One region of the Nocardia sp. NPDC004123 genome, then DNA from elsewhere that is predicted to be linked to it. Evidence: riboswitches for the same ligand, from Rfam matches in the RefSeq annotation. Region 1 holds a riboswitch; the other holds the start of a gene.
What was found. A riboswitch is a leader RNA that binds a small molecule or an ion and turns the genes downstream of it on or off. The one in region 1 is predicted to bind glycine.
Positions count from the first base shown of each region.

Region 2: it holds a riboswitch for glycine, as region 1 does, so the genes downstream of both, gcvP (aminomethyl-transferring glycine dehydrogenase) here and gcvP (aminomethyl-transferring glycine dehydrogenase) in region 1, are expected to answer to the same signal.

Region 1 covers NZ_JBSGGG010000055.1:2,060-13,760, forward strand. The annotation lists gene ACWEQQ_RS44455 (L-serine ammonia-lyase) at 1-248, opposite strand, end outside; gene glyA (serine hydroxymethyltransferase) at 253-1,521, opposite strand; gene gcvH (glycine cleavage system protein GcvH) at 1,518-1,922, opposite strand; gene gcvT (glycine cleavage system aminomethyltransferase GcvT) at 2,017-3,132, opposite strand; gene gcvP (aminomethyl-transferring glycine dehydrogenase) at 3,129-5,921, opposite strand; glycine riboswitch at 6,179-6,270, opposite strand; gene ACWEQQ_RS44480 (alpha/beta hydrolase) at 6,480-7,988, opposite strand; gene ACWEQQ_RS44485 (transposase) at 8,218-8,952, shown strand; gene ACWEQQ_RS44490 (hypothetical protein) at 9,103-9,387, shown strand; gene ACWEQQ_RS44495 (IS3 family transposase) at 9,837-10,751, opposite strand; gene ACWEQQ_RS44500 (transposase) at 10,751-11,074, opposite strand; gene ACWEQQ_RS44505 (IS110 family transposase) at 11,018-11,701, shown strand, end outside.
Region 2 covers NZ_JBSGGG010000011.1:218,633-230,333, forward strand. The annotation lists gene ACWEQQ_RS18125 (amidohydrolase family protein) at 1-643, opposite strand, end outside; gene ACWEQQ_RS18130 (LysR family transcriptional regulator) at 591-1,580, opposite strand; gene ACWEQQ_RS18135 (hypothetical protein) at 1,857-1,982, shown strand; gene ACWEQQ_RS18140 (HNH endonuclease) at 2,036-2,581, shown strand; gene ACWEQQ_RS18145 (WhiB family transcriptional regulator) at 2,659-2,925, shown strand; gene ACWEQQ_RS18150 (VWA domain-containing protein) at 3,056-4,732, shown strand; gene ACWEQQ_RS18155 (DUF7144 family membrane protein) at 4,821-5,231, shown strand; gene gcvP (aminomethyl-transferring glycine dehydrogenase) at 5,355-8,195, opposite strand; glycine riboswitch at 8,359-8,454, opposite strand; gene ACWEQQ_RS18165 (MerR family transcriptional regulator) at 8,594-9,160, opposite strand; gene ACWEQQ_RS18170 (bifunctional nuclease family protein) at 9,368-9,841, opposite strand; gene ftsR (transcriptional regulator FtsR) at 9,909-10,694, opposite strand; gene garA (glycogen accumulation regulator GarA) at 10,739-11,206, opposite strand; gene gcvH (glycine cleavage system protein GcvH) at 11,392-11,701, opposite strand, start outside.

The DNA.
Region 1 (11,701 bases):
ATGTCGGTCTCGATCTCATCGGGGCGATAGCCCTCGAGCCCGAGGAGGATGGCGGGCATCGTGCCGTGCCCCGCGCCGGTGGCCGCCAGAGACCCGTACAGGTCTACGCGGACACCGGCGACGTCCGCGAGCAGATCGGTCTCGTCGAGGTGCGCAACGAACCGGACCGCAGCCCTCATCGGTCCGACCGTGTGTGAACTCGACGGTCCGATCCCTACCGAGAACAAGTCGAACACACTGATGGTCATCGGTTCACAGCTTCGGGTAGAGGGGGTGCTTGGCGGCGAGTGCGCGGACACTGTCAGCGAGCGCCGAGGTGTCTGCACCTTCGCTCGCGATGAGCGCGCGCGCGATGAGATCGGCGACGATTTCGAAGTCGTCGCGGTCGAAGCCCCTCGCAGCCAGCGCCGGGGTACCGATCCGCAGACCCGAGGTGACCATCGGTGGGCGCGGGTCGAAGGGGACCGCGTTGCGGTTGACGGTGATTCCGATCGCGTCGAGGCGGTCTTCGGCTTCTTGGCCATTGATGGCCGCGTCGCGCAGGTCGACGAGCACCAGGTGGACGTCGGTACCGCCGGTGAGGACTCTGATGCCGACGTTCTTGACGTCGGGCTGGCTCAGTCTCTCGGCAAGCACCTTCGCACCGTCGAGTACCCGCTGTTGCCGTTGCGCGAACTCGGGCTCGGCCGCCATCTTGAAGGCGGTGGCTTTGCCCGCGATCACGTGTTCGAGCGGACCGCCCTGCTGGCCGGGGAAAACTGCGGAGTCGATCTTCTTGGCGATGTCGGCGTCGTTGGTGAGGATGATGCCGCCGCGGGGGCCGCCGAGGGTCTTGTGTGTCGTCGAGGTCACCACGTGGGCGTGTGGCACCGGTGACGGGTGCAGCCCGGTGGCCACCAGGCCGGCGAAGTGCGCCATGTCGACCATGAGGTAGGCGCCGACCTCGTCGGCGATCTCTCGGAATCGCGCGAAATCGAGGTGGCGCGGGTAGGCGGACCAGCCGGCTATGATCAGCTGGGGTCGGTGGTCGCGTGCGGCTGCCGCGACGGCGTCCATGTCGATGCGGTAGTCCTGCTCGGCCACCCCGTAGGCCGCGACGTTGTAGAGCCTGCCCGAGAAATTCAGCCGCATGCCGTGGGTCAGGTGGCCGCCGTCGGCGAGGGACAGGCCGAGGATGGTGTCGCCTGGCTTAATCAGCGCATGCATCACCGACGCGTTCGCGGTGGCGCCCGAGTGCGGCTGGACGTTGGCGAATTCGGCACCGAACAGAGTCCTGATGCGGTCGATTGCGATCTGCTCGATGATGTCGACGTGCTCGCAGCCACCGTAGTAGCGCCGTCCCGGATAGCCTTCGGCGTACTTGTTGGTCAGGACCGAGCCCTGCGCTTCCATGACCGCGATGGGCGCATGGTTTTCCGAGGCGATCATTTCCAGGCCGGTGCGCTGGCGCTCGAGTTCCTTGCTGATCAACGTGGCGATCTCGGGATCGAAGTCGGCGAGACGCTGGTCCAGTACGCTCATGCGTTCACTCCGTTATTTTCCGCGTACTCCGCGGCTGTTAGCAGCTTTCCGGTACCAGTCGGCTGGACCGCGAACAGCCAGCCCTCGCCGTAAGGGTCGGCGGTGACGAGTTCGGGGTTCTCGACCACGGCGGTGTTGACGAGCGTGACGCGTCCGCTGACCGGCGGGAAGAGCTCCGAGACGGTTTTGGTCGATTCCACCTCGCCGCAGGCTTCGCCCGCGACGATCTCGGTGCCGACTTTGGGCAGGTCGACGAACACGAGCTCACCGAGGGAGTCGATGGCGACCGAGGTGATGCCGACTCGAACGGGGCTGTCGGGCAGCGGCTCGCCCGGGGCGAGGAGGACCCATTCGTGGTCGTCGGTGTAGCTGCGGTCATTGGGAATGGCGTGGGAAGACATGAGGACACCTAGTGGATGAGGCTTCAACTATGAAGCGGTAGTGGAGGGGGCCGACCCGGTGCAGGTGGTACGCAGATCGTGATCCGGAACGAGATCAGGAGCGGCGGTAGAACGGCAACGGAGTGATCGTGAAATGTTCGAGCTTGCCGCGGATGTCGACCGTGACGGCGGTGCCGGGTTCGCTGTGCGTGACGTCGACGAATGCCAGGGCGATCAGGTGACCCAACGTAGGCGATAGGGCTCCGGAGGTGACGGCCCCGATCGGAAGGTCGCCCGTGCCGTCATGGACGGTGTAGCCGGCGCGTGCGGCGCGGCGTCCGGTGCCGGCGAGTCCGACGAGTCGGCGCTGGGGTGTCTTTTGGGAGAGCTCTTGCAGCGCGTCGCGACCGACGAAGTTCTTGTTCAGGCGGACAACCCTCCCGAGCCCGGCTTCGTACGGGTTGGTGTCGAGGGTCAGTTCGTGACCGTAGAGCGCCATCCCTGCTTCGAGCCGGAGGGTGTCGCGGCAGGCTAGCCCAGCAGGTACACCGCCGTGCGCGGTGGTGACGGTCAGGAGCTCCTGCCACAGCAGTACGGCGCGGGCGTTCGGTACGTACAGCTCGAAGCCGTCCTCGCCGGTGTAGCCGGTGCGGGCCAGTAGTACCTGCAGACCGGCGACCTCGGCCGGAGTTGCTGCGTAGTACTTCAGGTCGGCGACCAGTTGAGCCTTCTTGTCCGGGACGAGAGCGGTGATGATTTCCTGGGAGGTCGGGCCCTGTACGGCGATCAGCGCGGTCTTGGTCGAGCGGTCGGTGACCGCTACATCGAGCCCTTCAGCTCGGGTGGCGAGTTCACCGAACACGGTGGGTGCATTGGCGGCGTTGGCGACGACAAGGAAGTGATCGTCGGCCAGTCGATAGACGACGAGGTCGTCGATCACGCCGCCGTCGGGGTTGCACAGCAGTGAGTACTTGGCACGGCCGACAGCGATCTTCGACAACTCGCCGACCAGTGCGTAGTCGAGGAGGGCGCCGGCGTCGGTGCCGGCGATGTCGATCTGCCCCATGTGGGACAGATCGAACAGACCCGCCGAGGTCCGTACCGCGCGGTGCTCGGCCAGTTCACTGTCGTACTTGAGCGGCATCTGCCAGCCAGCGAAGTCGGTGAAGCTCGCACCGAGGGCGAGGTGTTCACCGAGCAGCGGCGACACAGGGGTCACAGCGGTGGTCATGCCAAGGTCTCCTGCTTCGGTGCGGTGTCGGTCTCAAAGGCTTCGGGCGCCGGACACGAGCAGACGAGGTTGCGGTCGCCATGGACACCGTCGATGCGTCGGACCGGAGGCCAGTACTTGCCGTATCGCGGGGATGCGACCGGGTAGGCGGCGGTGTGGCGCGGGTAGGGCAGGTCCCAGGTGTCCCTGGTGACCTGTTCCGCGGTGTGTGGGGCCTGCCGCAGGGGACTGCGGTCGAGCGACCACACGCCCTCTCCGACGAGGTCGATCTCACGACGGATAGAGATCATCGCCTCGATGAACCGGTCGAGCTCGGTGAGGTCCTCGGATTCGGTCGGCTCCACCATCAGGGTGCCGTTGACGGGGAACGACAGAGTTGGGGCGTGGAAGCCGTAGTCGATCAACCGTTTCGCGACATCTTCGGCTGTGACGCCGGTGGCCTTCGTCAGTGGGCGCAGGTCGAGGATGCACTCGTGCGCGACCAGGCCACCAGGGCCTGTGTAGACGACGGGGAAGTACTCGTCGAGTGCCTTGGCGACGTAGTTAGCGGCAAGGACCGCGTTCTTGGTCGCCTGGGTCAGTCCGTCCGGCCCCATCAACGCGATGTACGCCCACGTTATCGGAAGAATGCCTGCGGATCCGTAGTTGGCGGCCGATACCGGGACGCCGAGCTCGTCGGTGCCGAGCGGGTTACCGGGCAGGAAGGGGGCGAGGTGCTTGCGTACCGCGACCGGACCGACACCTGGGCCACCACCGCCATGCGGGATGCAGAACGTTTTGTGCAGGTTCAGGTGGGAGACGTCTCCGCCGAACTGACCGGGCGCGGCCAGGCCGACAAGTGCGTTGAGGTTCGCGCCATCGACGTAGACCTGTCCTCCCGCGATGTGGACGAGGTCGCAAACGGTGCGCACGTCGGTCTCATACACCCCGTGGGTGGAGGGGTAGGTGAGCATGATCGCGGCGATCCTGCCCTCGTGGGCGGCGATCTTGGCTCGCAGGTCGTCGAGGTCGATGTTGCCGTTCTCCGCCGTGGCGACGACGACAACGTGCATGCCGGCCAGTACCGCAGAGGCGGCGTTGGTGCCGTGTGCGGACTGTGGGATCAGGCAGATGTCGCGGTCAGTGTCGCCGCGGCTCTCGTGGTAGCCGTTGATCGCGAGCAGACCGGCGAGTTCACCCTGGGATCCGGCGTTGGGCTGCAACGAGACTCGGTCATAGCCGGTGATTTCGCTCAGCCACTGCTCCAGGCCTCGAATCAGCTCCAGGTATCCACTGGTCTGCTCGACGGGTGCGTACGGGTGGATGGAGGCGAACCCGGGCCAGCTGATCGGTTCCATCTCCACTGCCGAGTTCAGCTTCATGGTGCACGAGCCGAGCGGAATCATCGTGCGGTCCAGGGCGAGGTCCTTGTCGGAGAGCGCGCGCAGGAAGCGGAGCATCGCGGTCTCGGAGCGGTGTGAGTGGAAGACCGTGTGCCGCAGGTAGCTGGTGGTTCTGCGCAGCGTGTCATCGAGCGCAGATACCGATCCCAGCTGGACGGTCGCGCCGAACACCGCCAGAACGCGAGCCACAATGTCGTCGGTGGTGCACTCGTCGCAGGCAATGGCGATGTGGTCGGCGTCGACGTAGCGCAGGTTGATCCCGTCGCGGTCGGCGCGGTCGACGATGCCACGCGCCGCGTCGGGGACGTGAACGAGAACGGTGTCGAAGAAGCGCTGGTGCACGACGTCATGGCCGGCGCAGCGCAGACCGGCCGCGAGAGCGGTTGCGTGCGCGTGGACGCGTTCGGCGATGGCACGCAAACCTTCCGGGCCGTGGTACACCGCGTACATCGCGGCGACGTTCGCGAGCAGCGCCTGAGCGGTGCAGATGTTGCTGGTGGCCTTGTCACGGCGGATGTGCTGCTCACGAGTCTGCAGCGCGAGCCGGTAAGCCGGGTTGCCCTCGACATCGACGGACACACCGACCAGTCGACCGGGCAGCATCCGCTCGAGCCCGTCACGCACGGCCATGTAACCGGCGTGCGGACCGCCGAAGAACAGCGGCACACCGAAACGTTGAGCCGAGCCGACGGCGATGTCCGCACCCTGCTCCCCGGGCGGGGTGAGCAGAGTGAGCGACAGCAGATCGGCGGCGACCGTGGTTAGCGCACCGCGGTCCTTCGCCTCCGCAATGACCGGTCCGTGGTCGCGCACGACACCGCTGGTTCCCGGCGCTTGGAGCACCAGGCCGAAGAAGTCGCCTTCGGGCAGCCCCACTGCCAGGTCTGCTACCTCGACATCGATGCCGATGGCCTTGGCGCGGCCGCGCACCACGGCCAGAGTCTGAGGGAGAGTTTGGGCGTCGACGATCACCCGTGATGTCGACGATTTCCCCTTGTTCGCGCGGCGCATCAGCAGCACCGCCTCCATCACCGCGGTCGCCTCATCCAGCAGCGATGCTCCTGCGAGCGGTAATGCGGTGAGGTCCTCGATAACCGTCTGAAAGGTCAGCAGCGCTTCGAGGCGGCCCTGGGAAATCTCCGGCTGGTACGGCGTGTAGGCCGTGTACCAGGCCGGCGACTCGAGCATGTTGCGTCGCAGCACCGCTGGAGTGACGGTGTCGGAATACCCGAGGCCGATCATTTGCACACGCTTCTGATTGCGCCCCGCCAGCGCGCGCAGATCGGAAAGAATCTGCTTCTCGCTGCGTGCAGCCGGAAGGTTAAGGATTGTGCCACTTCGAGTTTGGTCCGGCACAGCTGCGTCGATCAGTTCGTTGAGACTCGGGTATCCGAGGGTGTCGAGCATGTGCTGGACTGCGGGTTTATTCGGGCCTATGTGGCGCGCCGGAAAATCCCCGACTAGTAAGGAAATGGGATCGCACGGTTGGTGAGGCACGAGGGGACTCCGGCTTCGATGATGTCCGGACCGCACCGGACAACGACTAGGGAACACCTCCCCGCTCTGTCCTTGAAACCTGAGAGTCCGGGCACACCTTATTACGGTCGTGCTCTACACCTTCGGTAAGTCCCGGTTGTGCGACCGGTCCTGTTCTCCAGAGTTGCCTCTGCGCTGCGGTACTGGGGCCTGAGAGATTCCCGGGGAGGACATTGCTCCTACGGCGCCTCCTCGAAGGAGGTTCTCCCGCTACGCGTCAATGGCATCTTTAGTTGTGGTGCAGCAGACAGTACACAGCCTCCACCGATTTGTCTCCCCGGTTCGAAGCCACGCCGGTCGAACCACACCACTGGTCAGTCGGACCCGTACTCGCCAGTGCTGGAGCAAGCCCACCACCAGCGAAGGCAGGCATTGCATCACGAAGTGATGCTGGGGTACCGAGTCGCCCACGGTTCCCTGGATCGCCGCCTATCGACAGGTGGGGTCGCCGGTGGGCAGATGGCTGCCGGCGAAGAAGGAGATCAGGGCGTCCTGGACGCAGGAGTTGCTGAAATCGACTCCGTGACCGGTGTTTTCGACTGTCACCATCGCGGCCCGCGTGCCCAGGGCCGTCAGGGTTTGGCGGGCACCGGAATACGGAGTCGACGGGTCGAATCGGTTCTGCAGCAGCAGGATATCGGCCGGGCCGTTGTCGCCGATCCGGACCGGTTCCTGCTTCGGCGGGTAGTGCCAGTAGTTGCAGGCCCAGGGGCTGCCGCCGAAGCCGTTGCCGATGGGGTAGTTCGCCTTGTCCGCGGCGACGGCGCCGAGAAACTGGCCGGTGTCGGGTTGCCAGCGTAGGTCGTCGCACATGATGGCGTACTGGGCGGACAGGAAGTTGTCGGGGATCTCGGTCGGCAGCGCGGCCGAATTCGACGTCGCGCCAGTGCTCGTCGGTGCCGTCTCGCCGTTCGCGACTTGGAACGTGTTGGCCACCAAGAGATAGAACTTCTCGTTCTGCTCGCACTCGTAGACGAGGATGCGCAGTCCGTTGCCATCCAGGACGCGGCCGTTGGCGAATCGGATCGGCGTGTGGTCGAGTCGTTCTGCGGTCCGGTAGTAGGAGTCCTCGACCTGGGATTCGTCGGCGCCGAGGTGCAGTGTGGCGTCCGCGGCCGCCAACCACCGCGCCAGCGCTGGAAACGCGTCCTGGGCTCCCCGGCTGAACATCTCGCGCGCCGAGGTCTGCATGCCCAGCGGGTTGACGACGCTGTCGAGCACCATTCGGTCGGTGCTCGACGGGAACAGGGTCGCGTACACCGCGCCGAGGTAGGTGCCGTACGAGGTGCCCAGATACGACAGGGTGGGTGTGCGAAGCGCTGTCCGGAACCGGTCGATATCCCGCGCGACATTGGCGGTCGTGAGGTCTCGTAGGTAGTCACCCGCATTGCGGGCGCACGTGTCGGCGACCCGTTTCGCATAGGCGATATTCGCGTCCACCGCTCCATCCGGCGCCGGAAACGGCACCCCCGCCACGGCCGCCGCGCGATCGGCGTCGTCGAGCCCGCAATGCACCGGCGTGCTGTTGCCGATGCCTCGGTCATCGAGGCCGACCAGGTCGTAGGCATCGGTGATCGCGGCAGGTAGCTGGGCGCGCATGACACCCGGCTGATCCAAACCCGGCACGCCCGGCCCTCCCGGCGACACGAGCAGAAAGCCCTTTCGCGCACCGGGCTTCGCCGTTGCGATCCGCGACACCGTCACCGTGATGGTGCCCCTGTCCACCGCGGAATAGTCACGCGGCACCGTCAAGGTCGCGCACTGTTGGGTCGGATCACGCTGCACGGCAACGCCTTCGGCATTCGGTGTCCCCGGCGGGCAGGCGCTCCAGTGCAACTCGTCAGGCGCGCTCGTACCCGGCGTGTGCACGGTGCACCCCGCCGCGACGAGTACTGCCGCCGACACCGCGCCGAGGAGCCGGATCCGGCGAAATTCCATCCCACAATCTCCGATGACTGTCGATCGACCCGGAATCGAAGTCTGCCGAACTCGCTCGCCGAGCGGCTCCATCCGCGGGTGGGGCAAGGGCAAATCGTAGACTCTGAATAGAACTTTTGCGGAACCCCGGTGCCGCGCGCGCGGCGGCGCAGATGGCCGGGTGGTGCGGGTTCGAGCGCGCCGACTTGTATGCCCAACACTGGACTGCCGCGACACGTTCCGTGAACAGGTGCCCGGTGTTTTGGAACGCTACCAGCGGAGAACCGCGCGCCTGACCGTCGCGGTTCGATCCGTGGTGCGGGAGTTGGCCGGCTGTGCCGGCATTCGACTGCTCGCGGCGCTTCCGGTCCCGTTGTCGCGTCACACCGCGATCCGCATGCTGTTGCAGATCCCGCTGCCGCCTCGGTCGACACCGAAGGCGTTGAGCGTGGACGACTTCGCCTTGCGCTGCGGCCAGCACTACGCCAGCGTCCTGATCGACGCAGCCACCCATCAACGCATCGACGTGCTCCCCGATCGCAAGTCCGATTCGCTACGCGCCTGGCTCTGCGAGCATCTCGAGGTCGAGGTCCTCATGCGCGACGGCTCCACCGCCTATGCCGAGGGCGCCCGCCGTGCCCTGCCCGGCATGGTGCACGCTTCCGGCCGCTGGCATCTGTGGAACGGCCTGGGCCGGATGGTCGAGAAAGCGGTCGTCGCCCACAGCGCTTGCTGGGCCAAGGCCTGGCCCCAAACGACAGCAGTTGACCCGCGAGACAACAACTTTGCAACGCTAGCACGACCTGCCCGCCCTGCTCGACCACGGCGTCGGACTGCTGGACTGCTCGCGTCGGCTCGGTCTGGCACTCAACACCGTCAAACGCTATGCCCGAGTCCCGCAACCAGATCGGCTCCGCCGCCCGCCGCAATATCGCACCCGCCTGGTCGGCCCCTTGCGGGATCACCTCAGAACCCGCCGCGCTGACGAACCGAGGTCCCGTCTCACACCCGGTTCGAGGAGCTGAGAACCCTCGGCTACACCGCCAGCCTGAACCTGCTCCACAAATACCTCAATCAAGGACGCCACGTCACCGACCGGATCCTGCCTTCGCCGCGGCGGCTGACCAGCCCGATCATGGTCCGCAGGGCTGATCTGCCCGAGCAGCATCGCGCCCACCTCGACGAACTACTGGCCCTCTGCCCGGAACTGACCGTCCTCGCTCGGCTCGTGCACGAGTTCGCGCAGATCATGGCCAACCGGCGCGGCGCCGAAATCGACTGCTGGATCAAGCAGGTCCGCGTGGCAGGCCTCATCGAGCTCGAACCGTTCCTCACCGGTGTCGACCAGGACCACGATGCCGTCGGCCCGGGCCTTACAACAGCGGTCCGATCGAAGGTGTCAACGCGAAGACCAAACTGATCAAACGACAAATGTATGGCCGAGCGGGATTCGACCTGCTCCGGCATCGCATCCTGCTGGCCTGACCATGCCGGGGTCATCACCACCGAAAGTGCGACAGGGCCGTTGTTTCCAGTGTCAGCACCATTAGGTCGGCCGGGTCGCTCTGCCGTTGAGTTCCCGCCTTCGTGGCTGTTGTAAATACTGCGCCCGGCCGACACCGGGGACCGGCCGCCATGGCTTAAGAGGAGCGTGGCATCACCCCCACTGGGAAATGCCTGCCGACCGGTCCACGGCCGACACCCACGACGAAAAGGGCTGGCACGCACCCATGATGGTCATCGGGATCGACGCGCACAAGCGCACCCACACCGCGGTCTCGGCCGATGAACTCGGCCGCAAACTGTCGACGAAGACCGTCGGCACAACTGAGGTTCCCCCCAAATGGTGGGCAGGGGGCTTATGCGCTGTCAGGCAGCCGCGTGGAGTGACTTCTCGAAATTGTCGGGGCTTTGCATCCCGATCGCGGAGTGTCGCCGCGTAGTGTTGTAGAAGCTGATCCACTTGTCAACCGCGGCAACAAGTTCGGGCTTCGTAGCGTAGACGTGTCGATAGTAGTGTTCGTGTTTGAACGTCGACCAGAACGACTCGGCGGGGCTGTTGTCCCAGCAGATGCCGGTCGCGCCCATCGATCGGCGCAGCCCGTGGCGGAAACATGCCTTCGCGGTCAAGTGGGCAGTGAATTCCCCGCCACGGTCCGAATGCAGGATGGTGCCGCGCGCGCGTCCGCCGCGAGCGGTGACGGCGTCTTCGATGGCCGCGGTGACCATGTCGGCACCGATGTGGTCGGACACACTGTAGCCCAACACTTTCCGGGAATGACCGTCCCGAATCGCGCAGAGGAACATGTCACCCTGTCCGCAGGTGAGATAGGTGATATCGGTCAGCCAGACCGCGTCGATTCGGCCCCGATCGAAGTCGCGGACGACCAGATCCGGCGGGAACGACGCCTTCGGGTCGACCACCGTCGTTTTCACCTTGAACGTGCGTGGGCTGATGCCCTCGACCCCGAGACCGGCCATGATCTTGGCGACGGTTTTGCGGGTCACGATCTCGCCGCGCTCGCGCAGCTCGGCGGTAATCCGCGGTGATCCGTAGGTCCCGTCGAACTCGGCGTGGATATCGGTGATCTTCACTTCGAGATCGGCACGACGCTGCTGACGTGGCGTCAAAACCGTTGCCGCGCACCGTTTGACATGCTCGTAGTAGCCCGAGGTCGAGACCCCCAGAAGCCGTGCCATCCGCACGATCGAGAACCGGGGGCGCGATCCTCGCGTGGTGGTGGCGCCGGCCGCTAGGTCGTCGGGGTCGGCGTACTCGGCCATCAGAGCGAACCGGGCCGGTTCGTCTGCATCGCGGCAAAGTACGCCGAAGCTTTTTTCAGGAACGCGATGTCTTTGTCCTGGTCGGCGACTTGCTTTCGCAGCCGCAGCAACTCGGCCCGCTCGGCCGAGTCCAGGGGCTTCTCGCCATGGGCCTCAGCGGCGGCGATCCTGCGCCGTTCGTCTTTGACCCAGTTGCTAAGCAAGCCCTCGTTCAAGCCCAGTTCCCGGGCAACATCGGCGATCGTGCGTCCGGAATCGATCACCCGATGGGCAGCCTCGACCTTGTATTCGGTCGTGAACGACCGGCGCTTGCGAGGAGGCATGGAGACATCCTTCCAGCAGGACCTTCGGTCCTGCCAAATCGGTGTCCACTATCCGGGGGAAGCCTCACAACCACCAGCGATCACTTGACGCTACTGAAATGGGCGCAGGCGCAACCTGATCCGGACCGGCTGTGGGCGATCGAAGACTGCCGCAACATGACCCGGCGACTCGAACGCGACCTCATCGCCGCGGGCGAGCGCGTGGTGCGGGTTCCACCGAAACTCATGGCCAACGCCCGAGATTCGGCCCGCACATACGGCAAGTCCGACCCCATCGATGCGCTGGCCATCGCCCGCGCAGCGCTGCGGGAACCCGATCTCCCGGCGGCTCGGCTCGACGGAGTCGAACGTGAGATCAGGCTGCTGGTCGACCACCGTGAGGACCTGGTGGCCGAACGCACCCGCATCATCACCCGGCTGCGTTGGCACCTGCACGAACTCGACCCGGCCTGGACACCGCCGGGCAAGCTCGAACGCGCCAGCGCCTACGACAAAGTCGCAGCCCATCTGGCCCGATTCGAGGGACTGGTCGCCGAGCTGGCGACGACGTTGGTCGGCCACTGCCGGCGACTGACCATCGAGATCGACGAGCTGGCCGGCGCGCTCAAAGAACGGGTCCAAAAGGTG
Region 2 (11,701 bases), on a different contig from region 1:
ACGCCGGCGGCAGCCGCTTCGTGGTGTACGCCGAGGTGTCGATGACCACGTTCTCGTGCTTGCGCGCCACCGCGATCATCTCCTCGGTCCACGGATAACCGACATGACCGCACACGATCGTCAGCTCCGGGAAATCCAGGGCGATCCGGTCGATATAGGGAATCGGCCGCCCCGGCTCCGAGGGCCGCAGCGGCCCGGTGTGCCCGACCTGCGTGCAGAACGGAATCCCCAGATCCACGCACGCCGCGTACAGCGGATAGAACCGCGCGTCGGTCGGCGGCACCTCCCACAACCACGGCAGCACCCGCACCCCCTTGAACCCCTCTTCCCGCACCCGATGCCGCAGCTCCCGCACCGACTCCATCGGCCGCCGCAGATCCACCGAGGCCACCCCGATCAGCCGGTCCGGCGCCTCCGCAACCCATTGGGCCACTTCGTCATTCGAGATGAGCACGCCCTCCGGCGCGCACCACGCCGACAGCAGCGCCCGATCCACGCCGCCGGCGTCCATGGCGGCCAGCGTGGCCTTCAGCGGAATCTCCTCCGACGGGATGACATCGCCGGTCCACCGCCGCAGCGAGTCGAAGATGTCACGCTCGAGAAAGCGACCCGTCGGATGCTGTGCCCAGGCGTCGATCGTCATCACTGACCACCCCACTGCTCTCCGGGTCCGCAGCGCTCGCCGGCTCCGGACCGTCCAGACATTCCAGGAACGCGGCCACCGCCGGATTGGTCTCCGCACTGCGCCACACCGCGTACAGATCCAGTGTGGGCACCGGATCCACGATTTTCACCGCAACCGGCATACTTCCCGGTCCACCCATCCCCATGGAGATGGCGCGCGGCAGCGACGCGAACCCCACCAGCGGCCGCACCGACACCATGTGCGCGGTCGCCCCGGGATCATCGGCGTACTGCGTGACATTCAGCGAGATCCGCGACTGCGCGGCCGCCCGGAAGATGTTGTCGTACATGGCCGGGCACTGCTCCCGCGCGAACAGCACACACTCCTGGTCCTGCAATTCGGCGAACGGCACCCCCGCCCGGTCCGCCCACCGATGCCGCCTGCCCACCACCGCCACCAGCGGCACCCGATGCAGCAGCCGCCGGTACCGGAACTCCGGCGTGCTCGGATGGCCGTACACCATGGCCACATCCAGCGCGCCCTCCGCGAGCGCGGTGAGCTGCGGGCCGGTCCGCTTCTCCCACAGCGACACCTCGACATCGGGATACCGCTCGGTCATTCGGACCAGCGTGCCCGGCAGCACGTGCCGGCTCGCGGGCAGGTTGTAGCCGACATTCACCGTCCCCACCCGGCCGTCCGCCAGGGCCCGCGCCGCCCGTGCCGCCCGATCCAGCTGCGCCACGATCTGCCGGGCCTGTAGCTCGAACTCCCGCCCGGCCGGCGTGAGCCGCACCTCATGGGAGTTCCGCGCCACCAGCGTCACGCCGATCGACTTCTCCAGCTTCTGCAACTGCGCGCTCAGGCTCGGCTGCGTCAGATGCAGCCGCCGGGCCGCGCGCCCGAAGTGCAGCTCCTCGGCGAGGGTGATGAACGAGACCAGATGTCGGATCTCCATGGGCCGGCTCCTCGGTAATACCCGCCACGCTCGTCGCGATACCAGCCACGCTAGCCCCGGCAGGTAACCGGCGATGAATTGCGGATCTCCGCGGAACAAATGGCCGATGGCCTTCGTTGTACCTCCACGGCTCCAGGTCCGCGCTCCACGCGGGCACCCCGGAGTCAGGGGGCGAAAAAATCACCCGACAACGGCAGGTCCGTTGTGCCACCATGTTTTTCACCGATGATCAGCCGACCGTCACGGTCGTGACCAGCAGGAGAGGAGGAGACGGCAATGAATCCGAGGTTCAGCGAACAGTATCCGAGTTCGCCCGAACAGCGCGCCCTACTCGTGCGCCATGCCGAGCGCAGCCTGCGCGGCGACGACCGGAACATCGGCCGTCTCCAGGCCCACGCGTAAGCGGGCAACTCCCTCCTTCTGTTCCATCCCTTTCACGAAACATGGTGACCCCCATGCTGTTCCGTCACGCCGACGACCCGGAGATAACCACCGACAACTGGATACACGCCGGAGTGCTGCTGCTCAACGCCTCCTACGAGGCGTTGACCACGATCCGCGCCGAGCGCGCGGTGGTGCTGCTGCTCGGCGGCGCCGCCGAGACCGTCACCGATCGGCGGCCGCACTTCCCGATCCGCTCGAAGCACCTGGAGCTGGCGCTGCCGGAGACCATCCGGCTGCACCGCTACATCTACCTCGAGCACCGGATCCTCGTGCACGACGACGACAGCCGCGCCACCCTGGCCGCGGTCCTGCGCCGCGACCGCTACCGCTGCGGGTACTGCAACGACTGGGCCCGCACCGTCGACCACATCCGCCCGCGCTCGAGGGGTGGGCCCAATACCTGGGCCAACCTCGTCGCCGCGTGCGGTCCCTGCAATACGTACAAGGCGGACCGGACTCCCGAGGAGGCCGGCATGCGCCTGCTGTGGGAGCCCAAAGCCCCCAATGACAGAGAGCGGGCCCAGCGTCAGGTCTGGAAGGAACTGGCGGCGTCCTGAAGACCGGGACCGGGACCGATCTCGATGAACGAAGAACACCCGCACCGCGTGATCGGACATGAGAGGAGCGAGATCCGATGACGAACACTGCACTTCGGGAGCCGACCCTGGCGGATCTGCTCCCCATCTCCGACTCGAAGGACTACTGGCAGCGCGCGGCCTGCAAGGGTGACCCGAACCACGAGGCGTGGTTCCCGTACCCCTCGCAGGACTTCGACTACGCCCGCACCATCTGCGCGGCCTGCCCGATCCGCCGCGAATGCGGTGACTTCGCGGCCCGCACCGGCCAGTCCGGCGTCTGGGGCGGTCACGAGTACGACCGCGGCAAGCTGATTCGCGACTGACACCTCGGCGGTGGCTCCCCTCGGAGTCACCGCCGTTGTCGTCGCTGGCCCGCCGGGTCCAGGCCGGTCGCACTGCGCGTAACCGCCTGGCACAGGTGGCTACCATCCCGTCAACATAGGATGGTCGCTCGTGGGAACTCATCGCGCCGCGGGCGGGTCACGAGGTGTCAGCAAGGGACCGGTTATCGCAGTCGTCGCGGTGACAGTGCTAGCGCTGGCCGTCGTCGGCTGGGCCTGGCTGTCGGATCGATCCAAGGAGCGCGACAGCCGCGCCGCCGCCTCCTGCGTGGAGGGCACCGCCACCCTGAACGTGACCGTCGATCCCGACATCCTCACCCCGGTCAAGGCCGCGGCCGACCGCTTCAACGCCACCAAACCGCACGTGCGCGACCACTGCGCCGAGGTGGCCGTGGCCGCACAGCCCTCGGCCGCCATGGTCGCCGCCTTCACCTCCGGCAAGGCGTGGGATCCGGCGCTGGGCCCGCAGCCCGCGCTCTGGATTCCGGAGTCCTCCCGCTCGGTCGAGCAGATGCGCGTACCGGGCCTGATCGCGGGCACCCCGGCCCCCATCGCGGTCAGCCCCATCTCCCTGGCCGTCCCCGACGACCTGCGCCGCGCGCTCGAGACCGCCAAGGTGCACTGGTCGGACCTGCCCCGGCTGCAAGAGGGTTCGCTCGCCGACCTCGGGCTGCCCACCTGGGGCAAGCTGCGCCTGGCCATGCCCGCCGGGGACGGCTCGCTGGCCATCGCGGCCGCGGTCGGCTCGGGCGTCTCCGGCACCGATCCCCTCGACGAGAAGGCCGTCGCCACCGGTCAGGTGGTCTCGGCCATCTCCGGCCTGGCCGCGGGCGCACCCGCCGCCAAGGACGTGGCCGGCGCGCTCACCGACCTCTCGGGAGCCCCCGACCCGGCCACCGCTCCAGTGCACGCGGTGGCCGCCACCGAGCAGCAGATCCGGGCCCGCAACGGGCTGACCGCCTTCCGCCCCGACGGCGCGGGCCCGGTCGCCGACTACCCGGCCGCCCAGCTCACCGGCTCGTGGGTGGACCAGACCCAGAATCTGATCGCGGGCCTGTTCGCCGACTTCCTGCGCGCCCCCGACCAGTCGAAGCTGTTCACCGACAACGGTTTCGGCGCCGCGCCCCCGGCCACCGCCCCGGTCCCGGCGAAGGCGGTCCTGGACAAGGTGGGCCAGATCCTCGCCCATCCGGTGCTCGGTGTGCAGGCCACCGTGCTGCTCGACGTTTCGTCCTCCATGTCCACCACCGAGGGCTACGGCACCCGTCTCGCCAATGCGGCCGCGGCACTGGAGTCCACGATGGGCGTCATGCCGCCGGGCTTCGGCCTGGGCGTGTGGGAGTACTCGAAGAACCTCGACGGGAACAACCCCTACAAGGTCCTGACCCCGACCGCGCCGCTGTCGGACGATCAGCGCACCGCCATCAGCCAGGCCCTGACCACGGTCACCGCGAGTACCTCCAAGCCGGACCGCACCTATCCCACGCTGCAGGCCGCCTACAAGAACGTGCTCGCCAACTACGCCGCGGCCCGCACCAATTCGATCCTGCTGATCACCGACGGCCCCGAGGACGATTCCACGGTCACCGGCGATCAGCTGCTCGCCGACATCGCCGCCGTGACGGATCCGGCGCATCCGGTGCGGATCGACGTCATCGTGGTCGGCGGGCCCGGCACCCAGACCCTGCAGACCCTCACCCAGCGCACCGGCGGCACCTACACCAAGGTGAACACCACCGCGGAGCTGCCGTTCGGCACCGCGGTCTCACAGGCGCTGACCACGCCCTGACCGGCCCGAATTCCAGGGCGGCAAGGGCACGGCAACACGGCGGCAGCGCTTTCCGCATTCGCCAGCAAACCCGTGGCATATTCGGCGAATGGCACAAAGCACTGGTCCCGAACCCACACTGAAACAGGGCTTCGCCGCCGGAACGACGATCGCGGCGGGCATCCTGCTGCTCGTCGTCGGCGCGCTGTCGATCCTGCAGGGCATTTCCGCGGTGGCGTCGGACGACCTGCTGGTCGTCGGCTACGACTACGTCTACAAGATGAACACCACCGGATGGGGCTGGATCCACATCGTCCTCGGCATCCTCGAGATCGTGGTGGCGATCGGCCTGCTCCGGGGCACCACCTGGGGCCGGGTCGCCGCCCTGGTCCTGGCGGCCCTGTCCATCGTGGAGAACTTCCTCTGGATTCCCTACTACCCGGCCTGGTCGCTGCTCATCATCGCGCTCGACGTCGTGGTGATCTGGGCCATCTCCACCTACAAGCCCGTCACCGTCTGAGCCCCGGCGCGATGACCGTGCCCGCGGCACCGCCGCGCCGATAGTGCCTGCGGCACAACGGTGAAGCGCCCCATCGGTTCCGGAACCGATGGGGCGCTTCACTGTTCGACGGTCAGTCGCCGATCACTCGGCGTACGCGTCCAGCGGCGGGCACGAGCACACCAGATTGCGGTCGCCGTAGGCGCCGTCGATGCGGCGCACCGAGGGCCACACCTTGGCCCGGGCGTGCTTCACGCCCATCGGGTAGACGGCGAGTTCGCGGCTGTAGGGGTGATCCCATTCGCCCACCAGGCATTCCGCGGTGTGCGGCGCGCCGCGCAGCGGGTTGTCCTCGACCGGCCAGACCCCGGCCTCGACCTGGTCGATCTCGCCCTTGATGGCGATCATGGCGGTGATGAAAGCGTCCAGCTCTTCGAGGTTCTCGCTCTCGGTGGGCTCCACCATGAGGGTGCCCGCGACCGGGAAGCTCATGGTCGGAGCGTGGAAGCCGTAGTCCGCCAGGCGCTTGGCCACATCGTCGACGGTGACGCCGGTGCGCTTGGTGATCTCACGCAGATCCAGGATGCACTCGTGGGCGACCATGCCGTTGTCGCCGGTGTAGAGCACCGGGAAGTGCGGATCCAGCTTGCGCGCAATGTAATTGGCCGAGGCGATGGCGGTCAGGGTGGCGCGGCGCAGGCCGTCGGCGCCCATCATGCGGATGTAGGCCCAGGTGATCGGGAGGATCGAGGCCGAGCCGTACATGGCCGCCGACACCGCGTGCGAACCCTTTTCGAGGGGATTGCCCGGCAGGTACTGCGCCAAGTGCTCGCGCACCGCGACCGGGCCCACGCCCGGGCCGCCGCCGCCGTGCGGGATGCAGAAGGTCTTGTGCAGGTTCAGGTGGCTGACATCGCCGCCGAACTTGCCCGGACGGGCCAGTCCGACAAGGGCATTGAGGTTCGCGCCGTCCACGTACACTTGGCCGCCGGCCTCGTGCACCAGCCCGCACAGCTCGGCCACCTCGTGCTCGTACACGCCGTGGGTGGACGGGTAGGTGATCATGATGCAGGCCAGCCGCTCGGCGTGGTCGGCGATCTTGGCGCGCAGATCGTCGAGGTCGATGTCGCCGTTGGGGCGGGTTTTCACCACCTCCACCCGCATGCCCACCATGGCGGCGGAGGCGGCATTGGTGCCGTGCGCGCTGGAGGGGATCAGGCAGGTGTCCCGGTGCGAGTCACCGCGATCCAGGTGGTAGCGGCGAATGGCCAGCAGGCCCGCGTACTCGCCCTGGCTACCGGCATTGGGCTGCAAGGAAACCCGGTCGTAGCCGGTGACCGCGCACAGCCAGCCCTCCAGGTCCTCGATCAGCTTGATCAGGCCCGGGGCGTCCTCGACGGGGGCGTAGGGGTGCACCCGGTTGAAGCCCGGCCAGGTGATGGACTCCATCTCCGCGGCCGCGTTCAGCTTCATGGTGCAGGAGCCGAGCGGAATCATGCTGCGGTCCAGGGCGATGTCCTTGTCCGACAGCGCGCGCAGGTAGCGCAGCATGGCGGTCTCGGTGCGGTACCTGGTGAACGCGGGCGCGGTCAGGTACTCCGAGGTGCGGACCTCGATGTGCGGGCGCTGCTTGCCGTGGAAGAGCGCGCCCTCCGGGCCGACCGGGATCTCCGCGCCGAAGCAGTCCAGCACGTCGACGATGTGGGCGTCGGTGGTGACCTCGTCGCAGGCGATCGCCACATGATCGGCATCGACCAGCCGCAGGTTGATCCCGCGCCCCTTCGCCTTGGTCACAATGGATTCCGCACCCGCGGGCACGTGCACCAGCACGGTGTCGAAGAAGCTCTGGTGCACCACCGCGTCGCCGAGTCCGGCGGCCAGCCACTGGGCGTGGCCGTGCACCCGGCGCGCGAGCGAGCGCAGCCCGTCCGCGCCGTGATACGAGGCGTACATGGCGGCCAGGATGGCCAGCAGCACCTGCGCGGTGCAGATGTTCGAGGTCGCCTTCTCGCGGCGAATGTGCTGCTCACGGGTCTGCAGGGCGAGCCGGTAGGCCGGGTTGCCGTCCGCGTCCACGGAGACGCCGACCAGGCGGCCCGGCAGCTGTCGCGCATGCGCGCTGTGCACCGCGAGGTAGCCGGCGTGCGGCCCGCCGAAGCCCAGCGGCACGCCGAAGCGCTGCGTGGTGCCGAAACAGGCGTCCGCGCCCTGCTCCCCCGGCGGCGTAATCAGCGTCAGCGCAAGCAGATCCGCGCCGACCGCCACCAGCGCGCCCCGCGCGTGCGCGGCCTCGATGACCGGCGCCCAGTCCACGATCCGGCCGGACGCGCCCGGCTGCTGCACGATCACGCCGAAGAAGTCGCCTTCGGGCAGCTGCCCGGCCGCCAGGTCGGCCTCGACGATCTCGATGCCCAGCGGCTCGGCCCGGGTGTAGAGCAGCGTCCGGGTCTGCGGGAACAGATCGGTGTCGATGAGCAGCCGCTCGGACTTGCTCTTGCGGTTGGCCCGCTGCAGCAGTGTCATGGCCTCGGCCGCCGCGGTGGCCTCGTCCAGCATGGAGGCGTTGGCGACCTCCATGGCGGTCAGGTCGGCGACCATGGTCTGGAAGTTCAGCAGCGCCTCGAGCCGGCCCTGGCTGATCTCCGGCTGGTACGGCGTGTACGCCGTGTACCAGGCCGGGTTCTCGACGAGATTGCGCAGCAGCACCGGCGGGGTGAGGGTGTCGTAGTAGCCCAGCCCGATCATGGAGGTGGCCACGGTGTTCGAATTCGCCAGCGCCGCAAGCTCGGCGAGCGCCTCGTGCTCGGAGAGCGCGGCGGGCAGCGCGTTCAGCCCGTTGCCCTCGGGCGCATCCAGGATGCCGGCGGGCACGGCCCGGGTGGCGAGTTCGTCCAGCGACTCGACGCCCACGGCCTCCAGGATGCGGCCGGTCTCGGCGCTGTCGGGGCCGATGTGGCGGTCGGCGAAGGATCGAGTCCAGATCACGGCTGCTCTCCAAAGGGGTGGGCGGGGGTCGGCTCGGCGGCCGACGTGTCGTCTGCCCTCCCCCTCTGTCCTCGATGCCTGAGAGATTCGGACCCCGGCCTTGCGGCCGTTGACCTTTCACCATGGGCGGGTGACGCGAGGTCACCACTTTCCAGAGGCGTCGAAACTCCGCACGGTCCCTGGTGCCTGAGAGATTGACGGGGAGGTGCTGCTCCTTCGGCGTCCGAGACTATCCCCGGAACTCTCCCGCACGGCTGCGACGCACTGTCAGTCTAAGCGGCGCCAGGTTACAAGAATGTTGCCTGGGCAGGTTTCAGACTGTGGCGCAGTTCAAAAGGCCCGCCCCGGATACCCGAAACGCGCGCCGCAAGAAGCGACGCGCGTCCGGAAAAGGGTGCCTAGCCGGTCTTGCTCATGCGGGCCTTGCGGCGGAAGGACAGCTCGTCCTCGGGACGGTCCGAGGTGGTCGCGGTCTCGGCGCGCTCGGCCGGGAAGTTGGCGATCGCTCCGGTGAGTTCGCGCATGGCGCCGCTGACGGCGATGCCGAACACGCCCTGGCCACCCTGCAGTAAATCGACCACCTCTTCGGCGGAGGAGCACTCGTAGACGGTGGTGCCGTCGGAGAAGAGGGTGATACCGGCGAGGTCTTCGACGCCCCGGCTGCGCAGGTGATCCACGGCGATGCGGATGTTCTGCAGCGAGATGCCGGCGTCGAGGAGCCGCTTGACGATCTTCAGGACCAGGATGTCCTTGAACGAGTACAGCCGCTGGCTGCCGGATCCGGTGGCACTGCGGATGGACGGGACGACCAGTCCGGTGCGGGCCCAGTAATCGAGCTGGCGGTAGGTGATGCCGGCCACCTGGCAAGCGCTGGGCACGCGGTAGCCGACGAGTTCGTCGGGCACCGTGTCATCGGGGAACAGCCCTGGCTGCACCACATCCTGAGGTTGCGGTTGATCTCCCACTGACTACTCCCTTACTGCTTACCTATCAGGGCTCGGGCTCTGTCAATCGACGCTGGAGCGTTGGCCTAACAATCGAGGCTACTCCCCTGATTGTCGCGGCAGAATCGGCACCGGCAAAGCTTGATCAGCCGCGTGTTTTTAACCCTAAACCTGAGGTAGAGACCCTGTTTTGTCCCGTTTGGAGATCATTACCAGGTCAGGAACTGGTCAGCTGTCCGTGGCCTTGAAATCGTCGGGAGATACCGATTCGAGAAACTCCTTGAACTTCTCGACCTCGTCCTCGCGCTCGTCCGGCATGACCAGTCCGGCCTCTTCCAGTACCGGCTCCTCGGCATAGATCGGGCAGCCCACCCGCAGCGCGATGGCCACCGAATCCGAGGGCCGCGCGGAGATGCGCAGATCGTTCTCGAAGACCAGGTCGGCGTAGAAGGTGCCCTCCTGCAGATCCACGATCCGCACCTCTTTGAGGGTGTGCCCGAGCTCCTTGATCAGGATCTTGATCAGATCGTGGGTCAGCGGGCGGATGGGCGTGACGCCCTCCTGCTCCAGCACGATCGCGGTGGCCTCGGCCTGGCCGATCCAAATAGGTAGATAGCGGTCGCCGGAGACCTCTCGGAGCAACAGCACGGGCTGATTCTGTGGTTGTTCGACACGGATGCCGATCACACGCATTTCGCTCATCGCACTGCCTCCCAAGATCCTCACCGGCCGCCCAACCCGGCTGTAATACCGAGTCTAGGCGAAGAATTCAGCCCCCGAGGGAAGCGCGCACAGAGGTCTTCACCAGGCAGGTGTGCAGAGTCAGCGACAATGCCGCCAACTCGCGGACCGTCTCCTCGGCCCGGGCGCGGGCATCCGCGTCGCGGCTCTTGGCGATCGGCGCCGCGATCTGCGCGACCATGGCGGCCTCGCGATCGGCGGCCAGTTTGAAGGCGCGCAGATGCCTTGCCTCCAAACCGAATTCGCTCAGAGCCTTGGCGGTGCGGGCCAGCGTGACGGCGTCGCCGTCGAAATAGCCTGCGGCACCGGGGGTAATGAGGTTGGCGCGAATCAGCTCGGTCAGGAACTTCTCGTCGATGCCCGCCTGCTCGAGCAGATCCGCCCGGGTGATCCGGATTTCGTGGTCGAACCGGAGCTCCTCGGGCGATACCTCACCGGGCACGGCGGTCAGCCGCCGCAGGCGGCCGCCTCCATTGGGCGACAGACCATCTCTCGTGTCGGGCCCAGGTCTGGAATCGGGCACGGCCCCTCCCACGGCGTTCGCCCGGGCCCGGGCCTCCCGGACCCCGAGCGTCGCCGCCCCACTGTCGATCGCTTCGAGCTGTTCCTTGATCACCTTCAACGGCAGGTACTGATCCCGCTGCGCGGTCAGCACGAAGCGCAGACGCTCGACGTCCGCCACATGAAAGCGGCGGTACCCCGAGGGCGTGCGCTCCGGGCTGATCAGGCCCTCCGACTCCAGGAATCGGATCTTGGAGATGGTGATGTCCGGAAAATCCGGACGCAGGAGATCCAGCACGGAGCCGATCGACATGCCTCCGCGCGTCCACTGCGCTGCGCCAGTCATTCCGCTCGGTCCTATAGACCCGAGTCGCTCGTCGCCGGTCGCGGTCCCGTCAGGAAGACGAGACGGAACTTGCCGATCTGGACCTCGTCACCGTTCTGCAGCTCCGAGGAATCCACCGGCTCCCGGTTGACGTAGGTGCCGTTGAGGCTGCCCACATCGACGACCTGGAAGGTGTCGTCGTCCTGGCGGAATTCCGCGTGACGCCGGCTGACGGTGACATCGTCCAGGAAGATGTCGCTGTCGGGATGGCGTCCCGCCGAGGTGGTCGGCTGGTCGAGCAGGAAGCGCGAGCCGGCGTTCGGACCACGCTTGACCACCAGCAGGGCCGCGCCCGCGGGCAGGCCCTCCACTCCCTGCACCGGCTGCTCGCCGGTCTGCTCGGTGCGCGACGTGTCGACCTCGTTCAGGAAGTCGGCACGGAACACCGAAGTGGTCTCTGCTGCCGTTTCCTGGTAACCCGGGTCCTTGTTCTCGCTCACCCTTGCTCTCCTCCTCGAACCGAATAATCCATGCAAGCAGTTGATGCCCTCAGCGATGCGGCACTCCGGCCGCTCCCCGCTTCGGGTAGGTCCGGATAATCCGGACACCGGCTGCGCGCACTTCTGTTGGCATTGACCGTACCCTGCCAGGGCGTACCCGTGCAGGTAGAACTGTGAAGGCTCCTTCAGCCTCCGATAACTCCTTGATAACCTGCGGCATCGAGGAGCTTTCCGAGCGCCGCTTCGAGCGCCTCGGCGGACTCCGCCTCGACCTCGAAGAGCCACCCGTCGCCGTAGGCGTCGGAGTTGACCGTCTCGGGTTCGGCATCCAGAAGATCGTTCACCGCAACGACTTTCCCGGCCAGCGGGGCGTAGATGTCGGACACGCTCTTGGTGGATTCGATCTCGGCGATGCTGTCACCGCTCGCCACGTCGGAGTCCACCGCCGGCAGCTGCACGAACACGACGTCACCCAGCTGCGACTGCGCGTAATCG